3 regions of the Streptomyces sp. NBC_01264 genome follow, and region 2 is predicted to be linked to each of the others. Evidence: riboswitches for the same ligand, from Rfam matches in the RefSeq annotation. Region 2 holds a riboswitch; each other region holds the start of a gene.

Region 1 (5,860 bases), 950 kb from region 2:
CATGCCCACCGGCGCTGCTACCGACTGCGCTGCGCCCACCGTAGGGCGCGAACCCCGCCCACCCCGCCACCGGCCCCGACGGCAAGATGTGGGTCACATACTCCGGCGCCAAGAAGATCGCCGCCGTCACCACCAGCTGCCCCGCGCCAGCTTTCCCGGGAGCCGACGAGCCGGCCGGTACCGGCGGACATCGGTCCCGGTTCCCCCGGGGCGTCGCTGCACGTCGGTAACGCGCTGTCCGGGCCAGGAAGGCCCGCGCCGCCGACATCCACCGCCGCGTGGCCCGGACTCCTCCGGCCCGACGGACCGGGACCCCCCTCCGGTCCCGGCCCCGCGGCAGCTCAGGCGAGCAACCGGGTCTCGGCGCTCGGCAGTTTGCTCCACCAGTGGCCGTACCGCCGGTAAACCTCCGGTTCGCGGTCGGCCAGGAAGGCCGTCAGCGCCCGGGCCTCGGCGGTGAGCGCCTCCCAGACCTCCTCCGGCAGCGGGTGGAAGGCGGTTGCCTCGATCCCGGCGCCGGACGGCCGCCACACACCGGCGACGTGGCCGTCGACCAGCAGGGTCGCCAGGGTGTCGCCGTTCATCCGCGCGACGAGCTTGCGGTACTGCGGCGGAACGATCCGGCTCCGGTCCGCGTAGGCCAGCAGCACGCTGTCCCACATGGCCATCAGCCGGGGCGGCGCGGGTGTGTCCGCCTGCGGACGCGGTGCGCCCTGGACGTCGAACAGTTCCTCGCCCTCCGGTCCCGTCAGCCGGTCGAGCCTTCCGGAGAGCTCCAGAGCGCGCAGCGCCTGGCGCACCCTGGACCGCTGGACCAGGGAGAACTGCGCCACGTCCGCCGCCGACGCCGGCCCGAACCCCTCCAGGTAGCGCAGGACCAGCGTCCGCAGGGACTCCTCCGACGCCTCCGGGTCCGCCGGTACGGCGCGCGGGCGGCTCGGCGGCGCGACGTACGACGGTCGCTCCCCGAACGACCACGGCGCGGCGGTGGGCGCGTGCAGCAGCGGTGCGTACTGCCGCAGCCCCCACCACGCTCCGGGCTGCGGCGGGGCGCCTAGCCGGTCGCCGAGCCAGGCCTCGCACTCCGCCGTCGTACGGGGCCGGCCGGCGAAGTCCAGCAGCTCCGGCACGAGGACGTCGGCGTCCTCAGCCGTCAGCCCCGAGGCCGTGAAGCGGGTCCCGAGCCGGGCGGCCCGTACGGACGGCTGCACGGCCTCCCGGAAGGGCGGGTAGTCCTCCGCGTGCACGGCGTGCAGGGTCAGTCGCATCAGCGTCGACTTGAGGACCTCGCGCCCCGTGAAGGCGGCGTCGAGGTCCGCCGGGTCGAAACCGGCGAGCCGGTTCCACAGCGCGAGGTAGGGCGAGGCCGCGTGCTGCGCCTGCAGGGCGACCACCCCGCGGACCGCGTCACCGACGCCCATCACCTCGCGCCGCAGCAGCAACTGCCGTGCGAGGGTGGAGCGGTTGAGCTCCCCTGCGCTGATCTTCATGCCGCGCCCGTCCCGTCCCCTGTCGGAACGTGCAGCCTAACCGGCACCTCCGACAGCGCCTCGGATTCAGATTCGGATTCAGATGCTGACGCCCTTCGACCGCAGGTAGGCCAGCGGGTCGATGTCCGAGCCGTACGAGGGCCCGGTGCGGATCTCGAAGTGCAGGTGCGGGCCGGTCGAGTTGCCCGTGGAACCGGAGAGGCCGATGCTCTGGCCGCCGGTGACGCTCTGGCCCGAGGAGACGGACAGCTGGGAGAGGTGTGCGTACTGGCTGTACTTGCCGTCGGCGTGCCGGATGACGACCTCGTTGCCGTAGGACCCGCTCCACCCGGCGGAGACCACGGTGCCGGCGCCGACCGCCTTGACGGTGGTGCCGCTGCTCGCGGCGAAGTCGACCCCGGTGTGGTACCCGCTGGACCACATGGAGCCGGCGGTCTTGTACGCGGTGGAGGTGCCGCCGCCCACCGGGGCGACGAAGCCGGTCGAGGTGGAGCCGCTCTGCTGCTTGGCGGGCGCCTTCGCGACGGGCGCCTTGCGGGCGGGTGCGGCGCCCCCGTCGGAGGAATCCGACGAATCGGCAGAAGTAGAAGAACCGGAGGAAGCGGAGGAAGTAGACTTCTTGGACGGCTTCGGCGTCTCGGCCGGCGCGGACTCGGCGGCCGCGGCCGGAGCCGAGCCCTTCGCGCCGAGCGTGAGCTCCAGGCCCGGGTGGATCAGCGACGGGTCGGTGCCGACGGCCTCGCGGTTGTCCGCGTAGAGCCGCTCCCAGCCACCGGTGAGGTGCTGGCGCTCGGCGATCTTGGACAGGTAGTCACCCGGCACCACGGTGTAGACCGTGGGCGCGCTCTGCGCGGCGGCCGGCGCGGCCTTGAGCGCGGCGGGCGCCTGGGCGGCCACCACCTGGGGGGCCGGGACTGCGGCGGGCGCCGCGGCCGGGGCACCCGCGGCGTGGGCCGCGGTGGCGCCGAGCAGCGGAAGCGCGAGGGCCGCGCCACCGGTGCCCGCGGCGGCGAACCCGCGGGATATCGAGCGGGACTTGGGACGGCGGTGCTTACCCGTTCCGTGCATGGCGAATTCCTCTCCGACGCCTGCGAGGTGAGCTGTCGGGTTCGGACTGGAGATGTCCGGCCGCCCCTGTGCCGGTGAACAGCACATGTACGGCTTCACCCCGAGCTGTCCCGTTGTAAAGATCTCAACCGGAGATCCGGAACAGCGGCCTACCTGGTTCCCCCGCTCCTGCCGCGCGCGTGAATAGTCGGGTGCGGTTTCCGGTCGGCGGCAGGATTAGGCGGTCCGTCCGGATCGATCGCGAACGTAATCGAGTCCGGCCGCACGGAACAAGTCATGAATTCCCCAACAGAATCTTGAAGATGACGGGCCGCCGGAATTCCGGTCACCCTGCGTCCATTCCGCACCTTCAACAACCGCCCCAGCAAGGCAATTCGCCATTCGCGATCAGGCACTCACCGTCACCGTATGATCTGGCTCACGGGGGCATGTCCGATCTCGCCTGTCGCTATGGCAAGTTGCCCATAACTGGCGTAATTCGGACACCACCGACGACGAAGACCACCACCACACGGAGGAGCCCGGTGACCCAGCCGATACCCCAGAGTCCGCACGAGGAGCCGGCGCTGACCGGAGTGCGCAACTTCCGCGACGTGGGCGGGTTGCCGACCACGGACGGCCGGAGGGTCAAGTCGGGACGACTATTCCGAAGTGGACATCTGGCGCATGCCACCGAAAGCGACGCGGAATTCCTCGGGTCGCTCGGACTGCACACCGTCTTCGACTTCCGCAACGGAGCCGATCACGCACTGGAGGGGCAGGACGTGGAGCTGCCCGGCGTGCGCAACGTGAACATTCCGCTGTCGGATCCGGCCGACGGCGGGGAGTTCTGGAAGATGGTCCGCGAGGGAGAGCTGGCGCAGCTCCGCGAGCTGCTGGGCGAGGGCAGGGCCGCCGACCGGATGTCCCGTTCGTACCGGTCGATGATCCGGACCCGTACCGCCGAGCACAGCCGGGTGGTGCACGCGCTCGCCGAGGACAGCGTCCCGGCCCTCATGCACTGCGCGGCCGGGAAGGACCGGGCCGGCCTGTCGATCGCCGTCACCCTGCTCGCGCTGGGCGTGGAGCGGGAGGCCATCGTCGCGGACTACCTGGAGTCGAACCAGCCGCACAACCGCTACCGGGTCCGCCGGGGCAGCGACGCGCCCGAGGCCCGCGCCCCCGAGGTGATGGAACTGCTCGCCCCGCTCTTCGACGCCCGCGCCCCGTATCTGACCACGGCCTTCGACACCATCGACGAAGAGTGGGGCGGAGTGGACCGCTACCTCGCCGAGGGCCTCGGGCTCACGCCCGAGACCCTCGGCAGACTCCGCGACCGGCTGCTGGACTGACGCCCCACGAGGTGGGCCGTCGCCCGCCGAACCGCCGGCTCAGCGGTTGGCGACGGCCTGCTTCACCAGCGTCCGGCCGAAGTCCCACATCAGGCCGCCGCCGCCGTGCGCCTCGTCCATGACCGTGCGGAAGGCGCCGACGAACCGGTCGACGTCCGCCTCGTCCACGATCAGCGGGGGGATCAGCTTGATCACTTCCAGGTGGTCCCCGGAGACCTGCGTGAGGATCCGGTGCTTCTGCAGCAGCGGCACCACGACCATCTGCGCGAACAGCCCCTTGCGGGCCGCCTGCAGCATGGTCCAGCGGCTCCGCAGGCCCAGCGAGGACGGCCGGCCGAACTCGATGCCGATCATCAGCCCGCGTCCCCGTACCTCGTGGAGGAGTTCGTACTCGTCCACGAGCGCGGCGAGCCGCCCGCGCAGCAGGTCTCCCGTCGCGCGGGCACGGGCCACCACCTGCTCGTCCTCCATGACGGACAGGACCGCGAGCCCGGCCGCCATCGCCTGCGCGTTGGAGCCGAAGCTGGCGGAGTGGACGAGCACCCGGTCCATGGAGGAGTAGACCTTCTTGAAGATCCAGTCCTTGCCCAGGGTCGCTCCGACGGGCACGTAGCCGCCGGAGAGGGCCTTGGCCACGCAGACCAGGTCCGGTTCGACTCCGGCCTCGTGCTGGTAGGCGTAGAAGTCGCCGGTCCGTCCGAGGCCGGTCTGCACCTCGTCCGCGATCAGCAGCGCCCCCCGCCGGTGCAGCGCCTCCTGTGCGGCGAGCAGGAAGCCGGGCGGCGCGGCGAGCACCCCCTTGCCCTGGATCGGCTCCACGACGAGGGCCGCCACGTCCCCCTTCTTCAGCTCCCGCTCCAGCGCGGCCAGGTCTCCGAGCACGATCCGGGTGTCCGCCAGCAGCGGCCCGAAGCCCTCGCGGAAGCTGGCCTCGCCGTTGACCGAGAGCGAGCCCGTCGTGAGCCCGTGGAAGGCGTGGTCGCAGTAGAGGACCCTGGGCCGCCCGGTGGCGTACCGGGCGAACTTCAGGGCGGTCTCCACCGCCTCCGTGCCGCTGTTGCCGAAGAAGACCCGGTCCAGGTGCGGACTGTGGGAGAGCAGCTTCTCGGCCAGCAGCCCGGGCAGCGGCTGGCAGTCGAAGCGGGTGAGGTCGGCGAGCTGGGCGTCCAGCACGTCGTGCAGGGCCTGCCGGACCACCGGGTGGTGGCGGCCCAGGCCCATCACCCCGAAGCCCGCCAGCATGTCGAGGTAGTCGTTGCCCTCGGCATCCCAGAAATGGGCTCCCTCGGCCCGCACGTACACCTTGTCGAACCCGATGGTGTGCAGCATCCGGGGCAGCTGGTGGTTGAGGTGGCGGGCGTGCAGTTCGTACCGCTCGCCACCCCGCTCGGCCAGGAGGGCGCCGAGATCGAAGCCGGTCATGCCGACTTGTCCCTGCTCCCGCCCCCCACGGTCTCGCGGACCGCCCGCAGCGACTCCTTGAGCGAACCCATGGTGGCCAGGACGGCCGTGGGCTCGTACCCGCAGTGCGCCATGCAGTTCGCGCAGCGCGGGTCCTTCCCGCGGCCGTACTTGCTCCAGTCGGTGTCCTCGATCAGTTCCCGGTACGAGGGCACGTACCCGTCGCTCATCAGATAGCAGGGGCGCTGCCAGCCGAAGAGCGAGTAATTCGGAATGGCCCAGGCGGTGCAGGGGAAATCGGCTTTGCCTTCCAGGAAGTCCAGGAAGAGCGGGGAGTGGTTGAGCCGCCAGCGCCGCCGGTTGCCCCCGGCGAAAGCCTTCTTGAAGAGTTCGCGGGTCTGTTCGACGCCGAGGAAGTGCTCCTGGTCGGGGGCCTTTTCGTAGGCGTAGGCGGGCGAGATCATCATCTCGTCGACCTGGAGGTCGTCATTCAGGTAGTTGAGGACCTCGATGATGGTCTGCGGGGTGTCGGTGTTGAAGAAGGTGGAGTTGGTCGTGACCCGGAATCCG
Region 2 (5,860 bases):
GCAGCCGCTGGACGGAGCGGGCCTCGGCGCGCTGCTCGCGGGCGCGCTGGACGGCGAGGGACTCGGCGGTCGGTTCGAGGTCGAGCGAGAGGTGGACGGAGCCGTCCTCGAAGCTGCGCCTCTGCTGGTAGCCGGCGTCCGTGAACACCTTGATCATCTTACCGTTGGCGGGCAGCACCTCGGCGGCGAAGCGGCGGATCCCGCGCTCGCGGGCCACCGCCGCGATGTGTTCGAGCAGGGCGGAGGCGACTCCGCGTCCCTGGTGGGCGTCCTGGACGAGGAAGGCGACCTCGGCCTCGTCCGAGGGTCCGGTGGCCGAGCGGCCGTCGGCGCCGATCCGGTCGTAGCGGACCGTGGCGATGAACTCGCCGCCGATCGTCGCGGCGAGTCCGACCCGGTCCACGTAGTCGTGGTGCGTGAAGCGGTGCACGTCGCGGTCGGAGAGCCGGGGGTAGGGAGCGAAGAAGCGGTAGTACTTCGACTCGTCCGAGACCTGCTCGTAGAAGCTGACCAGCCGGCCCGCGTCGTCGGTGGTGATGGGCCGGATCCGGGCGGTTCCGCCGTCCCGAAGGACGACGTCGGCTTCCCAGTGGTCCGGGTACGAGGGGTCGGACTCGGTCGTCATGGGGTCACCTTAAGGCGCGAACGGCTCGACTGGCCTGGGCGCGGCGCATCAGGCTAGCCGGCTCGAATCAGGGCAAGCTGGGGTAGGTCCAACGGCGGGAAACCCGGGCCGAAGGTCGGCTCGACCATTCCGGACGTCGTGAGAGACTGGTCTAGACAACCCGTAAGCACCTGAAGGGCATCACCATGGCAGAGCGCCGCGTCAAAGTCGGCTGGGCCGAGGGCCTGCACGCTCGTCCCGCCTCGATCTTCGTCCGCGCGACGACCGCTTGCGGCGTCCCGGTGACCATCGCGAAGGCCGGCGGCGACCCCGTCAACGCCGCCTCCATGCTGGCGGTTCTGGGCCTGGGCGCCAAGGGTGGCGAGGAGATCGTCCTCTCGTCCTCCGCCGACGGCGCCGAGGCCGCGCTGGACCGCCTCGCGAAGCTGGTCGCCGCGGGTCTCGAGGAGCTCCCCGAGACCGTCTGACCCTTCAGGTTCGACCCGCAGGACTTGCACGGCGAAGCCGGTGCCCCCGACCGATGAGGTCGAGGGCACCGGCTTCGCCGCTTTTCGTACGGGGATCCGGTCGGCTCGTCGGCTCCGGTCCGCTCTACCGCCGTCGGCTCGTACCGCCCGTCCCGCTCGTCGGCGCCGACAGGCATGCGCGCACCGCCATTGCGCCACATCCCATTCCGGGCGCACCCATTCCGGTGGCCGGAATTCGGCCGACCGAATTCCGGCGGCACAATGGCGCCCGGAACACGGAACACGGGGCATGGAAGAGCGCGGGGCACGGGCGTGAATTACCGACCCGGATATCCCCCTTTGTATACGGCGTTTGTTAATGCGGAACGCTCGCCGTGTTTACGGCAGGTTGCAAAGTCCTCACGCGCATCCGGTGCGCCCCCGCCGCCCGGTCCACGTGGGCCGCCGTCAGCGCCCGGGCCCGCTCGGCGTCGCCCCGGGCCACCGCGTCCACGATCGCGCCGTGCTCCGCCCAGGACTCCACGGGCCGCACCGGGGCCTCCACCACGTACATCCAGGCCACCTTGTGGCGCATCTGGGTGAGCAGGGCGATGAGCCCGGGGCTGCCCGAGGCCTGGGAGAGCGTCTCGTGGAACCAGCCGCCCAGGGAGCGCAGATCCTCCCCCTGGCCCCGCCTGGCCCGCTCCTGGCCCAGCCTGACCAGGCCGCGCAGCACCTTGAGGTGGGCCTCGCTGCGTCTGCGGGCCGCCCTGGCGGCCGCGAGGGGCTCCAGGAGCATCCGCAGCTCCAGGAGGTCGGCCGCCTCCTGCTCGGTCGGCTCGGCCACACAGGCACCGGCGTGCCGGCGGGTGGTCACGAACCCCTCGGACTCCAGCGTGCGCAGCGCCTCGCGCACCGGAACGCGCGAGACTCCGTACCGGCGGGCGAGCACCTCCTCGGTCAGCCGGGCGCCGGGCCCGAACACCCCGGAGACGATGTCGTCGCGGATCGCTGTGCATACCGTGTGCGCGGGAATACGCAAGACCGGACCTCCGCCTTTTTCGTATGGCTGTGCGCGTTGCGACTCTATTGCAACACACGATAATTTCCGAGGACGGCCGGAAATACGAAACATTCACACACCGCGGAGCGCGAAACACGACGAAGGCCCCGGCTCTCAAAGAGCCGGGGCCTTCGCGGAAGACGTGCGGTGGGGCGAACGGTCAGACGTTGACGCCGTGCGAGCGCAGGTACGTGACCGGGTTGATGTCCGAACCGTAGTCGGCGCCGGTACGGGCCTCGAAGTGCAGGTGGGCACCGCTGGAGTTGCCGGTGTTGCCCGACAGGCCGATCTGCTGGCCCGGGGTGACCTGCTGGCCGACCCGGACGCTCAGCGAGGACATGTGCCCGTACTGGGTGTACGTGCCGTCGGCGTGCTTGATGACGACGTTGTTGCCGTACGCGCCGCCCCAGCCCGCCTCGACCACGGTGCCCAGGCCGACCGCGTGCACGGAGGTGCCGGAGGAGGCGTGGAAGTCGATGCCGGTGTGGCTGCCGGAGGCCCACATGCCGCCGCCCGCGTGGTACTGCGTGCTGACGTAGGAGCCGTCGATCGGCGAGACGAAGGTGTTGAGGCGCTTGCGCTCCTCTTCGCGGGCGGCGCGCTCGGCGGCCTCGCGCTCGGCCTTCGCCTGGGCTTCGGCCTTCGCCTTGGCCTCGGCGGCCCGCTGACGGGCGTCGGCCTCGGCCTGCGCCTTGGCGGCGGCGGCCTCGGCGGCCCGCTGCTGGGACTGGGCCTGGGCCTCCACGTCACCGGCGAGCTCGTCGGCCACCACGATGGTGTTCAGGGCGCCGGTGTCCTCAAGGGAGGGGGACTTGTCCGCGGCGAACGCGGGGCCGGCCAGGGAGCCCACGACGCCGGTGGCGGCGAGGGCGGCTATGCCGGCGTAGCCGGCGGTCTTGCGGCTCATACGGCTCGAACCACGGTGCTTGCCGGCGGCACTACTGCCAAACGCCATGAAGGGGCTGATCCTTTCCTTCCCTCTCGCCTACCGGGTTAGCTGACGGGTTCGGAGCAGGAAGGTCTCCTACGGGCCCCCTCTTGCGAGGCGGTCCGATTCACCCCAGGGACACAAGTGGGTCCCCGGCTCCCCAGGCTCGCGCCTGACGGGGACTCGGCGATCGCTGCCCGGTGCCGCGGACGCGGCGGTTACAACTGACGGACAGCACGGCCGACGCTAGGCGGATCATCAGCCAATCGCCAAACAGACACGCTCTTTTGTTGCGTACGCCACACCACAAACAAGCAACCACGCCAGAAAAGGGACAAGAAGCCGAAAAGGGACCTCGACGGACAAGCCGTCGGGGTCCCTTCAGCAGCAGGCCAGTTGACGGCCCGCCGGAAATCCCGCGAATCAACGGAACGGTCAACTGACGATCAGTTGGCGACCACGGTCACTTCACCGATCCCGAGGGCCCGCACCGGCTCCTCGATCAGCGAGGCGTCCCCGACCAGGACCGTGACCAGACGGTCCACCGGGAAGGCGCTGACGACCGCCGAAGTGGCCTCCACCGTCCCGGTCTCGGCCAGCCGCGCGTACAACTGCGCCTGGTAGTCGTCAGGGAGCTCCTGCTCGACCTGGTCCGCGAGCGTGCCCGCGACCGAGGCAGCCGTCTCGAACTTCAGCGGGGCCACCCCCACCAAGTTCTGCACGGCCACGTCCCGTTCGGCGTCGGTCAGGCCGCCCTCCGCGAGGGTGCGCAGCACCGTCCAGAGGTCGTCCAGGGCCGGGCCGGTGTTCGGGGTGTCCACCGAGCCGCTGATGGCGAGCATCGAGGCGCCCTTGCCGTCCGCGGTGGAGCGCAGCACCTGGCCGAAGGCGCGCACGCCGTACGTGTACCCCTTCTCCTCGCGCAGCACCTTGTCCAGCCGGGAGGTGAGCGTGCCGCCCAGGCAGTACGTGCCGAGCACCTGGGGCGCCCAGACCCGGTCGTGCCGGTCCGCCCCGATGCGGCCGATCAGCAGCTGCGTCTGGACCGCGCCGGGCCGGTCCACGATGACCACGCGGCCCGTGTCGTCGGCGGTGATCGGCGGGACCGGGCGCGGGGCGGTGGTGTCACCGGTCCACGCGCCCAGGGTGTCGGCCAGGACGGCGTCCAGGTCGATGCCGGTCAGGTCCCCGACCACCACCGCGGTGGCGGTCGCGGGGCGCACGTGGGCCTCGTAGAAGGCCCGTACGGCCGCGGAGTCGATGCGGGCGACCGTCTCCTCGGTTCCCTGACGGGGGCGGGACATCCGCAGGGAGGCCGGGAAGAGCTCCTTCGAGAGCTGCTTGGCGGCGCGGCGCTGCGGGTTGGCGCTCTCGTGCGGGATCTCGTCGAGCCGGTTGCGCACCAGGCGGTCGACCTCGTCGTCGGTGAAGGCCGGCGCGCGCAGTGCCTCGGCGACCAGCCCCAGCGCCTTGTGCAGGCGGGAGGCCGGGACCTCCAGGGAGACCCGCAGGCCGGGGTGGTCGGCGTGCGCGTCGAGGGTGGCGCCGCAGCGCTCGAGCTCGGCGGCGAACTCCTCGGCGGAGCGCTTGTCGGTGCCCTCGGACAGGGCGCGGACCATGATCGTGGCCACGCCGTCGAGGCCCTCGGGCTCCGCGTCGAGCGGGGCGGCGAGGTTGATCTCGACGGCGACCACCTGCTGGCCCGGCCGGTGGCAGCGCAGCAGGGTCAGGCCGTTGGCCAGGACCCCGCGCTCGGGGGCCGGGAAGGCCCACGGCTGCGGCTCGCCGGCCTCGGGGCGCGGGTGGAAGGTCATCGTGACGGCTGCGGTGTCGGCTGCGGTGTCGCTCACTGCTCCGCCCCCTCGTTCTCGTCGCTCGCGTCGGTCTCTTCGATGTCGTCCGCGGCGATCGGCTCGTAGACGAGCACCGCGCGGTTGTCCGGGCGCAGTCGGGCCGCGGCCACGGCCTGCACCTCCTCGGCAGTGATGTCGAGGACGCGCTGGACGGCGGTCAGCGCCAGCTGCGGGTCGCCGAACAGCACCGCGAAGCGGCACAGTTCGTCGGCGCGGCCGGCCACCGTGCTCAGCCGGTCCAGCCACTCGCGCTCCAGCTGGGCCTGCGCGCGCTCCATCTCCTCGGCCGTCGGGCCCTCGGCGGCGAACCGCGCGAGCTCCTCGTCCACGGCCGCCTCGATGGCGGGCACCTCGACCCCGCTGGAGGTCTTGACGTCCAGCCAGCCCAGCGAGGGCGCGCCGGCGAGGCGCAGCATGCCGAAGCCGGCCGCGACGGCGCTCTGGTCGCGGCGCACCAGCCGGTTGTGCAGCCGGGAGGACTCGCCGCTGCCCAGGACGGTCAGCGCCACGTCGGCGGCGTCGCACTCGCGGGTGCCGTCGTGCGGGAGGCGGTAGGCCGCCATCAGCGCGCGGGCCGGGACCTCCTCGACGATCTCCTCGCGCAGCTGCCCGCCCATGATCTCGGGGAGCGAGCCGTCGCGCGGCGGCTGCTTGCCGTCGTGGCCGGGGATGGTGCCGAAGTACTTCTCGACCCAGGCGAGCGTCTTCTCGGGGTCGATGTCGCCGACGACCGAGAGCACCGCGTTGTTGGGCGCGTAGTACGTACGGAAGAACGCGCGGGCGTCCTCCAGGGACGCGGCGTCCAGATCGGCCATGGAACCGATCGGGGTGTGGTGGTATGGGTGGCCCTCCGGGTACGCCAGGGCCGTCAGCTTCTCGAAGGCCGTGCCGTACGGGACGTTGTCGTAGCGCTGGCGGCGCTCGTTCTTGACGACGTCGCGCTGG
Region 3 (5,860 bases), on a different contig from region 2:
CGGCTCAGCAAGAACCCGGCCCACCACGAGGGCTCCGCGCACGCCAAGGGCCGCACCGGGATCCCCGGGGAGCGCAAGGCGGAGCTGATGACCCATCTCCTCAACATCGACCCGCCGGACCACACCCGGCTGCGCCGTCTGGTGTCGAAGGCGTTCACCCCGCGCAGGGTCGCCGAGTTCACCCCGAGGGTGCAGGAGCTGACCGACCACCTCATCGACCAGTTCGCGGAGAAGGGCGAGGCCGACCTCATCCACGAGTTCGCCTTCCCGCTCCCCATCTACGCCATCTGCGAGATGCTCGGTGTACCGCGAGAGGACCAGGACGACTTCCGCGACTGGGCGGGCATGATGATCCGGCACGGCGGCGGGCCGCGCGGCGGGGTGGCCCGGTCCGTGAAGCAGATGCGCACCTATCTCGGCGAGCTCATCCACCGCAAGCGCGACGACCTCGGCGACGACCTGATCTCCGATCTGATCCGGGCCAGCGACCACGGTGACCACCTGACGGAGGCCGAGGCCACCGCGATGGCTTTCATCCTCTTGTTCGCGGGGTTCGAGACCACGGTCAATCTCATCGGCAACGGGGTCCACTCCCTCTTCATGAACCCGGAGCAGCGCGAACGCCTCCAGCTCTCCCTCGCCGCCGGCGAGAGCGGACTGCTGGAGACCGGCGTGGAGGAGCTGCTGCGCTACGACGGCCCCGTGGAGCTGGCCACCTGGCGGTTCGCCACCGAGGCCTTCGAGCTCGGCGGCCGGCGGATCGCGGCGGGCGATCCGGTACTGGTGGTCCTGGCGGCCGCCGACCGGGACCCCGAGCGGTTCGACGACCCGGACGCGCTGGACCTCTCCCGGACGGACAACCAGCACCTCGGATACGGGCACGGCATCCACTACTGCCTGGGCGCTCCGCTCGCCCGGCTCGAAGGGCAGACGGCGCTCGCGACCCTGCTGACCCGGCTGCCCGATCTGGAACTGGCTGTGGGGCCCGAGGAGCTGCGCTGGCGCGGTGGGCTCATCATGCGGGGGCTGCGGACGCTCCCGGTCCGCTTCTCGGCCGAATCCACCGCCCAAAACACCTGAAACCGGCCTGACCTGAAGTCAGTTGGCTGCCCAAACTTGTGACAGGCGTTCGAAGGCCGCTAGGTTCTGCCGTTACCCCGCCGTTATGCGAAAGGTGCAGCCTCATGCGTTCCGGGAACGGCCGCCACAGACGCCCCCGACAAGTGCCCGCACTTGTCGTCACCGCCGGAGTCACCGGCACCGCCCTCGCCCTGCCGCTGCTCGCCGCCACGGGCGCGAGCGCCGCGGAGACCTCCACATGGGACCAGGTCGCCGAGTGCGAGAGCGGCGGAACCTGGAGCGCCAACTTCGGCGGTGGCGCCTACGGCGGGCTGCAGTTCAGCCAGGAGCAGTGGAAGAACGCCGGTGGACTCGACTTCGCGCAGCGCGCCGACCTCGCCAGCCGCTCCCAGCAGATCGCCGTGGCGGAGCGGGTGCTGGCTTCCCAGGGGCCCCAGGCGTGGCCGCTGTGCGGAGTGCGGGCCGGTCTGACGCAGGACGCGCCCGCGGCCGAGGTGGACCCGGGCCTGCCCGGCGGTTCCGGATCCCTCGCCCCGACCCCGTCCCGCCCGGACGACTCCGTGCCCCACACCGGCTCGGGCAAGCCCTCCACGGACTTCGGGGCCCCTACGCCGAAGAGCCCGGCTCCCGAGGCCCCGTCGGCCTCGACGCAGCCCGACTATCCGATCGGCGTGCCCGGCGAACTGCCCGTCATGCCCGCGCCGGACCTGGAGACGCCCCCGGGACTCCCGGGCGACCCGACGGCTCCCACGAGCCCGGTGGACCCCACGGCCCCGGTGACGCCGCCGTCCACGGACCCGACCGCTCCGGTCGGCCCCACCACGCCGGTGGCTCCGCCGTCCACGGACCCGACCGCGCCGGTGGGCCCGACGACCCCCGTGTCCCCGCTCGACCCGGCCAACCCGATCGACCCGACCGATCCCGGGAACTCCGCGAACCCGGCAAATCCGGTCAACCCGGTTGATCCCACGGCCCCGACGACCCCGGGCGCACCCGGCGCCTCCACCGCTCCGGATGGGACGGCGACCCCCGGCGCGACCGGCGGCGGCGGCAAGCACCGCGGCCCGGCCGCGGTCGAGGCGCCCGCCGCGTCTGATGCCGCGTCGGAGGCGACGTACACCGTGAAGGCGGGCGACAGCCTGATCGAGATCGCGGACGCCAACGGAGTGAAGGGCGGCTGGAAGGGTCTCTATGAGGCCAACGAGCAGGTCATCGGCGGAGATGCGGACCTCATCAAGCCCGGCCAGAACCTGGATCTAACGCACTAATAGGGACACTTGAGGCGCCCGGAACCAGCTGATTGTCCGTTTTCTGTAAGTGAGACATGTGTCTCTTCAGGTCAACTGGCGTGTCAGGCCCGGAGCGTTCCGCAAACCCCGCCCTCACCTGCGCAAACGTCCTTCCGGGGAGCGCAAGTAGGCACCGTTTCCCCCCGATGTTCCTCGTTGAACATCGGGGGGAGACCTGTCTACCTTCTGAATCGCTCGCCACCGCGGGCTCCTTCGACCGCATCGCCGAATCCTGCCGGCGGACGGAGGGAACACTCGTCGCGTAAAGCGCCGAAGGCAGGAGCGGGGGAACCAAGGTAGGCGCCGGCAGCGGCCGTTGAGAGACGGTCACATCGCCGGCTAGGGGTTAAGCCAAGCGCTAGGTCGCTCGGCCGGGCACTCACTCGCCCGAACCCGACAGCTCACCTCGTAGGCGTCGGTGAGGAGAACTCCATGCTGCTTTCGGGCAAGGGCAAGCACCGTCGCGGCGCTGCCATTCAGCGGTCTGTCCGTCTCGTCACGCTCGCCGGTGTCGCCGGTGTGGCCGTGGCCGCGCCGCTGATGGCCGCGGGCACCGCTTCCGCCGCGACCGGCGCCGAGTGGGACCGCGTCGCCTCGTGCGAGTCGGGCGGCAACTGGTCCATCAACACGGGCAACGGCTACTACGGCGGCCTGCAGTTCTCGTCCTCCACCTGGGCCGCGTACGGCGGCAAGGCGTACGCCGCGCAGGCCAACCAGGCCTCCAAGTCGCAGCAGATAGCCATCGCCGAGAAGGTCCTCAAGGGCCAGGGCAAGGGCGCCTGGCCGTCCTGCGGCGTCGGCCTGTCGAACTCCTCCTACACCGGCGGGTCGGGGCAGACCACCCCCTCCAAGCCGAAGACGCAGCCGAAGCCGGCCGCGCCGAAGCCGAAGACCGAGGCTCCGAAGAAGGAGACCAAGCGCGTCGAGGCTCCGACGACCCGCTCCGAGCGCCCGGCCGCCGCGCCGAAGACCGAGACCCCCAAGACGGGCAACGGCTCCTACGAGGTCAAGTCCGGCGACACGCTGGGTGCGATCGCCGACGCGAACAACGTGTCCGGTGGCTGGGAGAAGCTCTTCGAGCTCAACAAGGAGATCGTGTCGGACGCCGACCTGATCTACCCGGGTCAGAAGCTGAACCTCAGCTGAAACCTGTGAGAACGATGGCGTCCGCTTCGGCGACACGCAGTAGTTCCGTCGCGTAGCTCCACCACGCGATTCCACCGCCCGGCGCGTAACCCCCTTCGCGCCGGGCGGTGCTGTGTGCGGGCCTCCGGCCTGACGGGGTCTCCGGAACGTCGGTGATCAAGGGCCCTATGTCCTGTAAGAGGGGCATTCAGGCCCTTTTTCGTCCCAGGACCCGGGCGGTCGGGTGGCCGAGGCCCCGGAGGCGGTTAGGCTCTAAGCGGCAAGGCCATCCCACGGCCTGACACGCCACCGCACACCCAGCGTCACATCCCAGAAGGAGATGCTCGTGCCGTCCATCGACGTCGTCGTAGCCCGGGAAATCCTGGACTCCCGAGGCAACCCCACGGTCGAGGTCGAGGTTGGCCTCGACGATGGCAGCACCGGCCGTGCTGCAGTTCCGTCCGGCGCCTCCACCGGAGCGTTCGAAGCCGTAGAGCTCCGCGACGGTGACCCCAACCGCTACATGGGCAAGGGCGTCGAGAAGGCCGTCCTGGCCGTCATCGAGCAGCTCGGCCCGGAGCTCGTCGGCTACGACGCCACCGAGCAGCGCCTGATCGACCAGGCGATGATCGACCTGGACGCCACCGAGAACAAGGGCTCCCTCGGCGCCAACGCCATCCTCGGCGTCTCCCTCGCCGTCGCGCACGCCGCGTCCGAGGCCTCGGACCTCCCGCTCTTCCGCTACCTCGGCGGCCCGAACGCGCACCTGCTGCCCGTTCCGATGATGAACATCCTGAACGGTGGGTCGCACGCCGACTCCAACGTCGACATCCAGGAATTCATGATCGCCCCGATCGGTGCGGAGTCCTTCTCCGAGGCCCTTCGCTGGGGTGCCGAGGTCTACCACACCCTCAAGAAGGTCCTGCACACCAAGGGCCTCTCCACCGGTCTGGGCGACGAGGGCGGCTTCGCGCCGAACCTGGAGTCGAACCGCGCCGCGCTCGACCTCATCGTCGAGGCCATCAAGCAGGCCGGCTACGTCCCGGGCAAGGACATCGCGCTCGCGCTCGACGTCGCCGCGTCCGAGTTCTACAAGGACGGCAAGTACGAGTTCGAGGGCCAGTCCCGCTCGGCCGCCGAGATGACCGAGTACTACGAGGAGCTCGTCTCCGCGTTCCCGCTCGTGTCCATCGAGGACCCGCTGTACGAAGACGACTGGGCGGGCTGGAAGGTCCTCACCGACAAGCTGGGCTCCAAGGTCCAGATCGTCGGCGACGACCTCTTCGTCACCAACCCCGAGCGTCTCGCCCGCGGCATCGAAGAGGGCTCCGCGAACGCCCTGCTCGTCAAGGTGAACCAGATCGGTTCGCTGACCGAGACCCTGGACGCCGTCGAGATGGCCCAGCGCAACGGTTTCAAGTGCATGATGTCGCACCGCTCCGGTGAGACCGAGGACGTCACCATCGCCGACCTCGCGGTCGCCGTGAACTGCGGCCAGATCAAGACCGGCGCCCCGGCCCGCTCGGACCGCGTCGCCAAGTACAACCAGCTGCTGCGCATCGAGGAGATCCTCGACGACGCCGCGGTGTACGCGGGCCGCAGCGCGTTCCCGCGCTTCAAGGGCTGAACACCCTGATCGGTCCTTAGGGGCGCAAGCCTCCCTACGTCCCCGCACTCGGTCCCGTACCGTGTGCGGGGACGTAGTGCGTCGTGCGCATATAGGGCGCATATAGGGGAGGCGGATCAATGGCCGGGAACCGGGACCGGTTCGCCACGTTCTCGACCGCGACCAGGCTCAAGCAGCTCGGTGAGCGGACCGCGGCACACGTGTACCGCTCGCAGTCCCGCCGGCAGGTCCGCCGCAGCCGGCTCACCGGCCGGGCCGCCCTCCTCGTGCTCGTCCTCTGTACCCTGGTCGTCGCCCTCGCGTATCCGATGCGCCAGTACGTCTCCCAGCGCTCGGAGATCGCCAAGCAGGAGAAGGAGGCCGTCTCCGCGCGGGACCGGCTGGAACGGCTGCGCGACGAGAAGGCCCGCTGGCAGGACAACGCGTACGCCGAGCAGCAGGCGCGCAAGCACCTGCACTTCGTCCGGCCGGGTGAGGTCAGCTACATCATGACCGACCCCGGAGCCGCAGCGGGCGAGCAGCGCCGCGGCGGACAGGCCGCCACCGACCGGCCCTGGTACTCCAACGTCTGGGACGGCGTCGACAAGGCCGACCGCCCGGGCGACTGAGTCCCACCCATCCACGAGAACGAAAAGACTTCCTCCAGGCATGCAGACGCCCCCGCCCCAGACCGACCGGACCGAGCCGACCGCCGCCGACATCGAGGCGTTCGAACAGCAGCTCGGCCGCCCCCCGCGCG

Evidence for each region. A riboswitch is a leader RNA that binds a small molecule or an ion and turns the genes downstream of it on or off. The one in region 2 is predicted to bind cyclic di-AMP.
Region 1: another riboswitch for cyclic di-AMP. It lies ahead of OG435_RS39475 (M23 family metallopeptidase); the one in region 2 lies ahead of OG435_RS43645 (M23 family metallopeptidase).
Region 3: another riboswitch for cyclic di-AMP. It lies ahead of OG435_RS18935 (transglycosylase family protein); the one in region 2 lies ahead of OG435_RS43645 (M23 family metallopeptidase).

What each region holds. Positions count from the first base shown of each region.
Region 1 is NZ_JAPEOX010000002.1:1,423,211-1,429,070, forward strand. It holds gene OG435_RS39470 (winged helix DNA-binding domain-containing protein) at 342-1,490, opposite strand; gene OG435_RS39475 (M23 family metallopeptidase) at 1,569-2,558, opposite strand; cyclic di-AMP (ydaO/yuaA leader) riboswitch at 2,561-2,758, opposite strand; gene OG435_RS39480 (tyrosine-protein phosphatase) at 3,083-3,889, shown strand; gene OG435_RS39485 (aspartate aminotransferase family protein) at 3,929-5,311, opposite strand; gene hpnH (adenosyl-hopene transferase HpnH) at 5,308-5,860, opposite strand, start outside.
Region 2 is NZ_JAPEOX010000002.1:2,369,729-2,375,588, forward strand. It holds gene OG435_RS43630 (bifunctional GNAT family N-acetyltransferase/acetate--CoA ligase family protein) at 1-625, opposite strand, end outside; gene OG435_RS43635 (HPr family phosphocarrier protein) at 811-1,092, shown strand; gene OG435_RS43640 (GntR family transcriptional regulator) at 1,448-2,113, opposite strand; gene OG435_RS43645 (M23 family metallopeptidase) at 2,295-3,089, opposite strand; cyclic di-AMP (ydaO/yuaA leader) riboswitch at 3,102-3,261, opposite strand; gene OG435_RS43650 (M16 family metallopeptidase) at 3,509-4,876, opposite strand; gene OG435_RS43655 (M16 family metallopeptidase) at 4,909-5,860, opposite strand, start outside.
Region 3 is NZ_JAPEOX010000001.1:4,112,250-4,118,109, reverse strand. It holds gene OG435_RS18945 (cytochrome P450 family protein) at 1-1,080, shown strand, start outside; gene OG435_RS18940 (transglycosylase family protein) at 1,224-2,348, shown strand; cyclic di-AMP (ydaO/yuaA leader) riboswitch at 2,628-2,799, shown strand; gene OG435_RS18935 (transglycosylase family protein) at 2,802-3,515, shown strand; gene eno (phosphopyruvate hydratase) at 3,835-5,121, shown strand; gene OG435_RS18925 (FtsB family cell division protein) at 5,241-5,729, shown strand; gene OG435_RS18920 (DUF501 domain-containing protein) at 5,770-5,860, shown strand, end outside.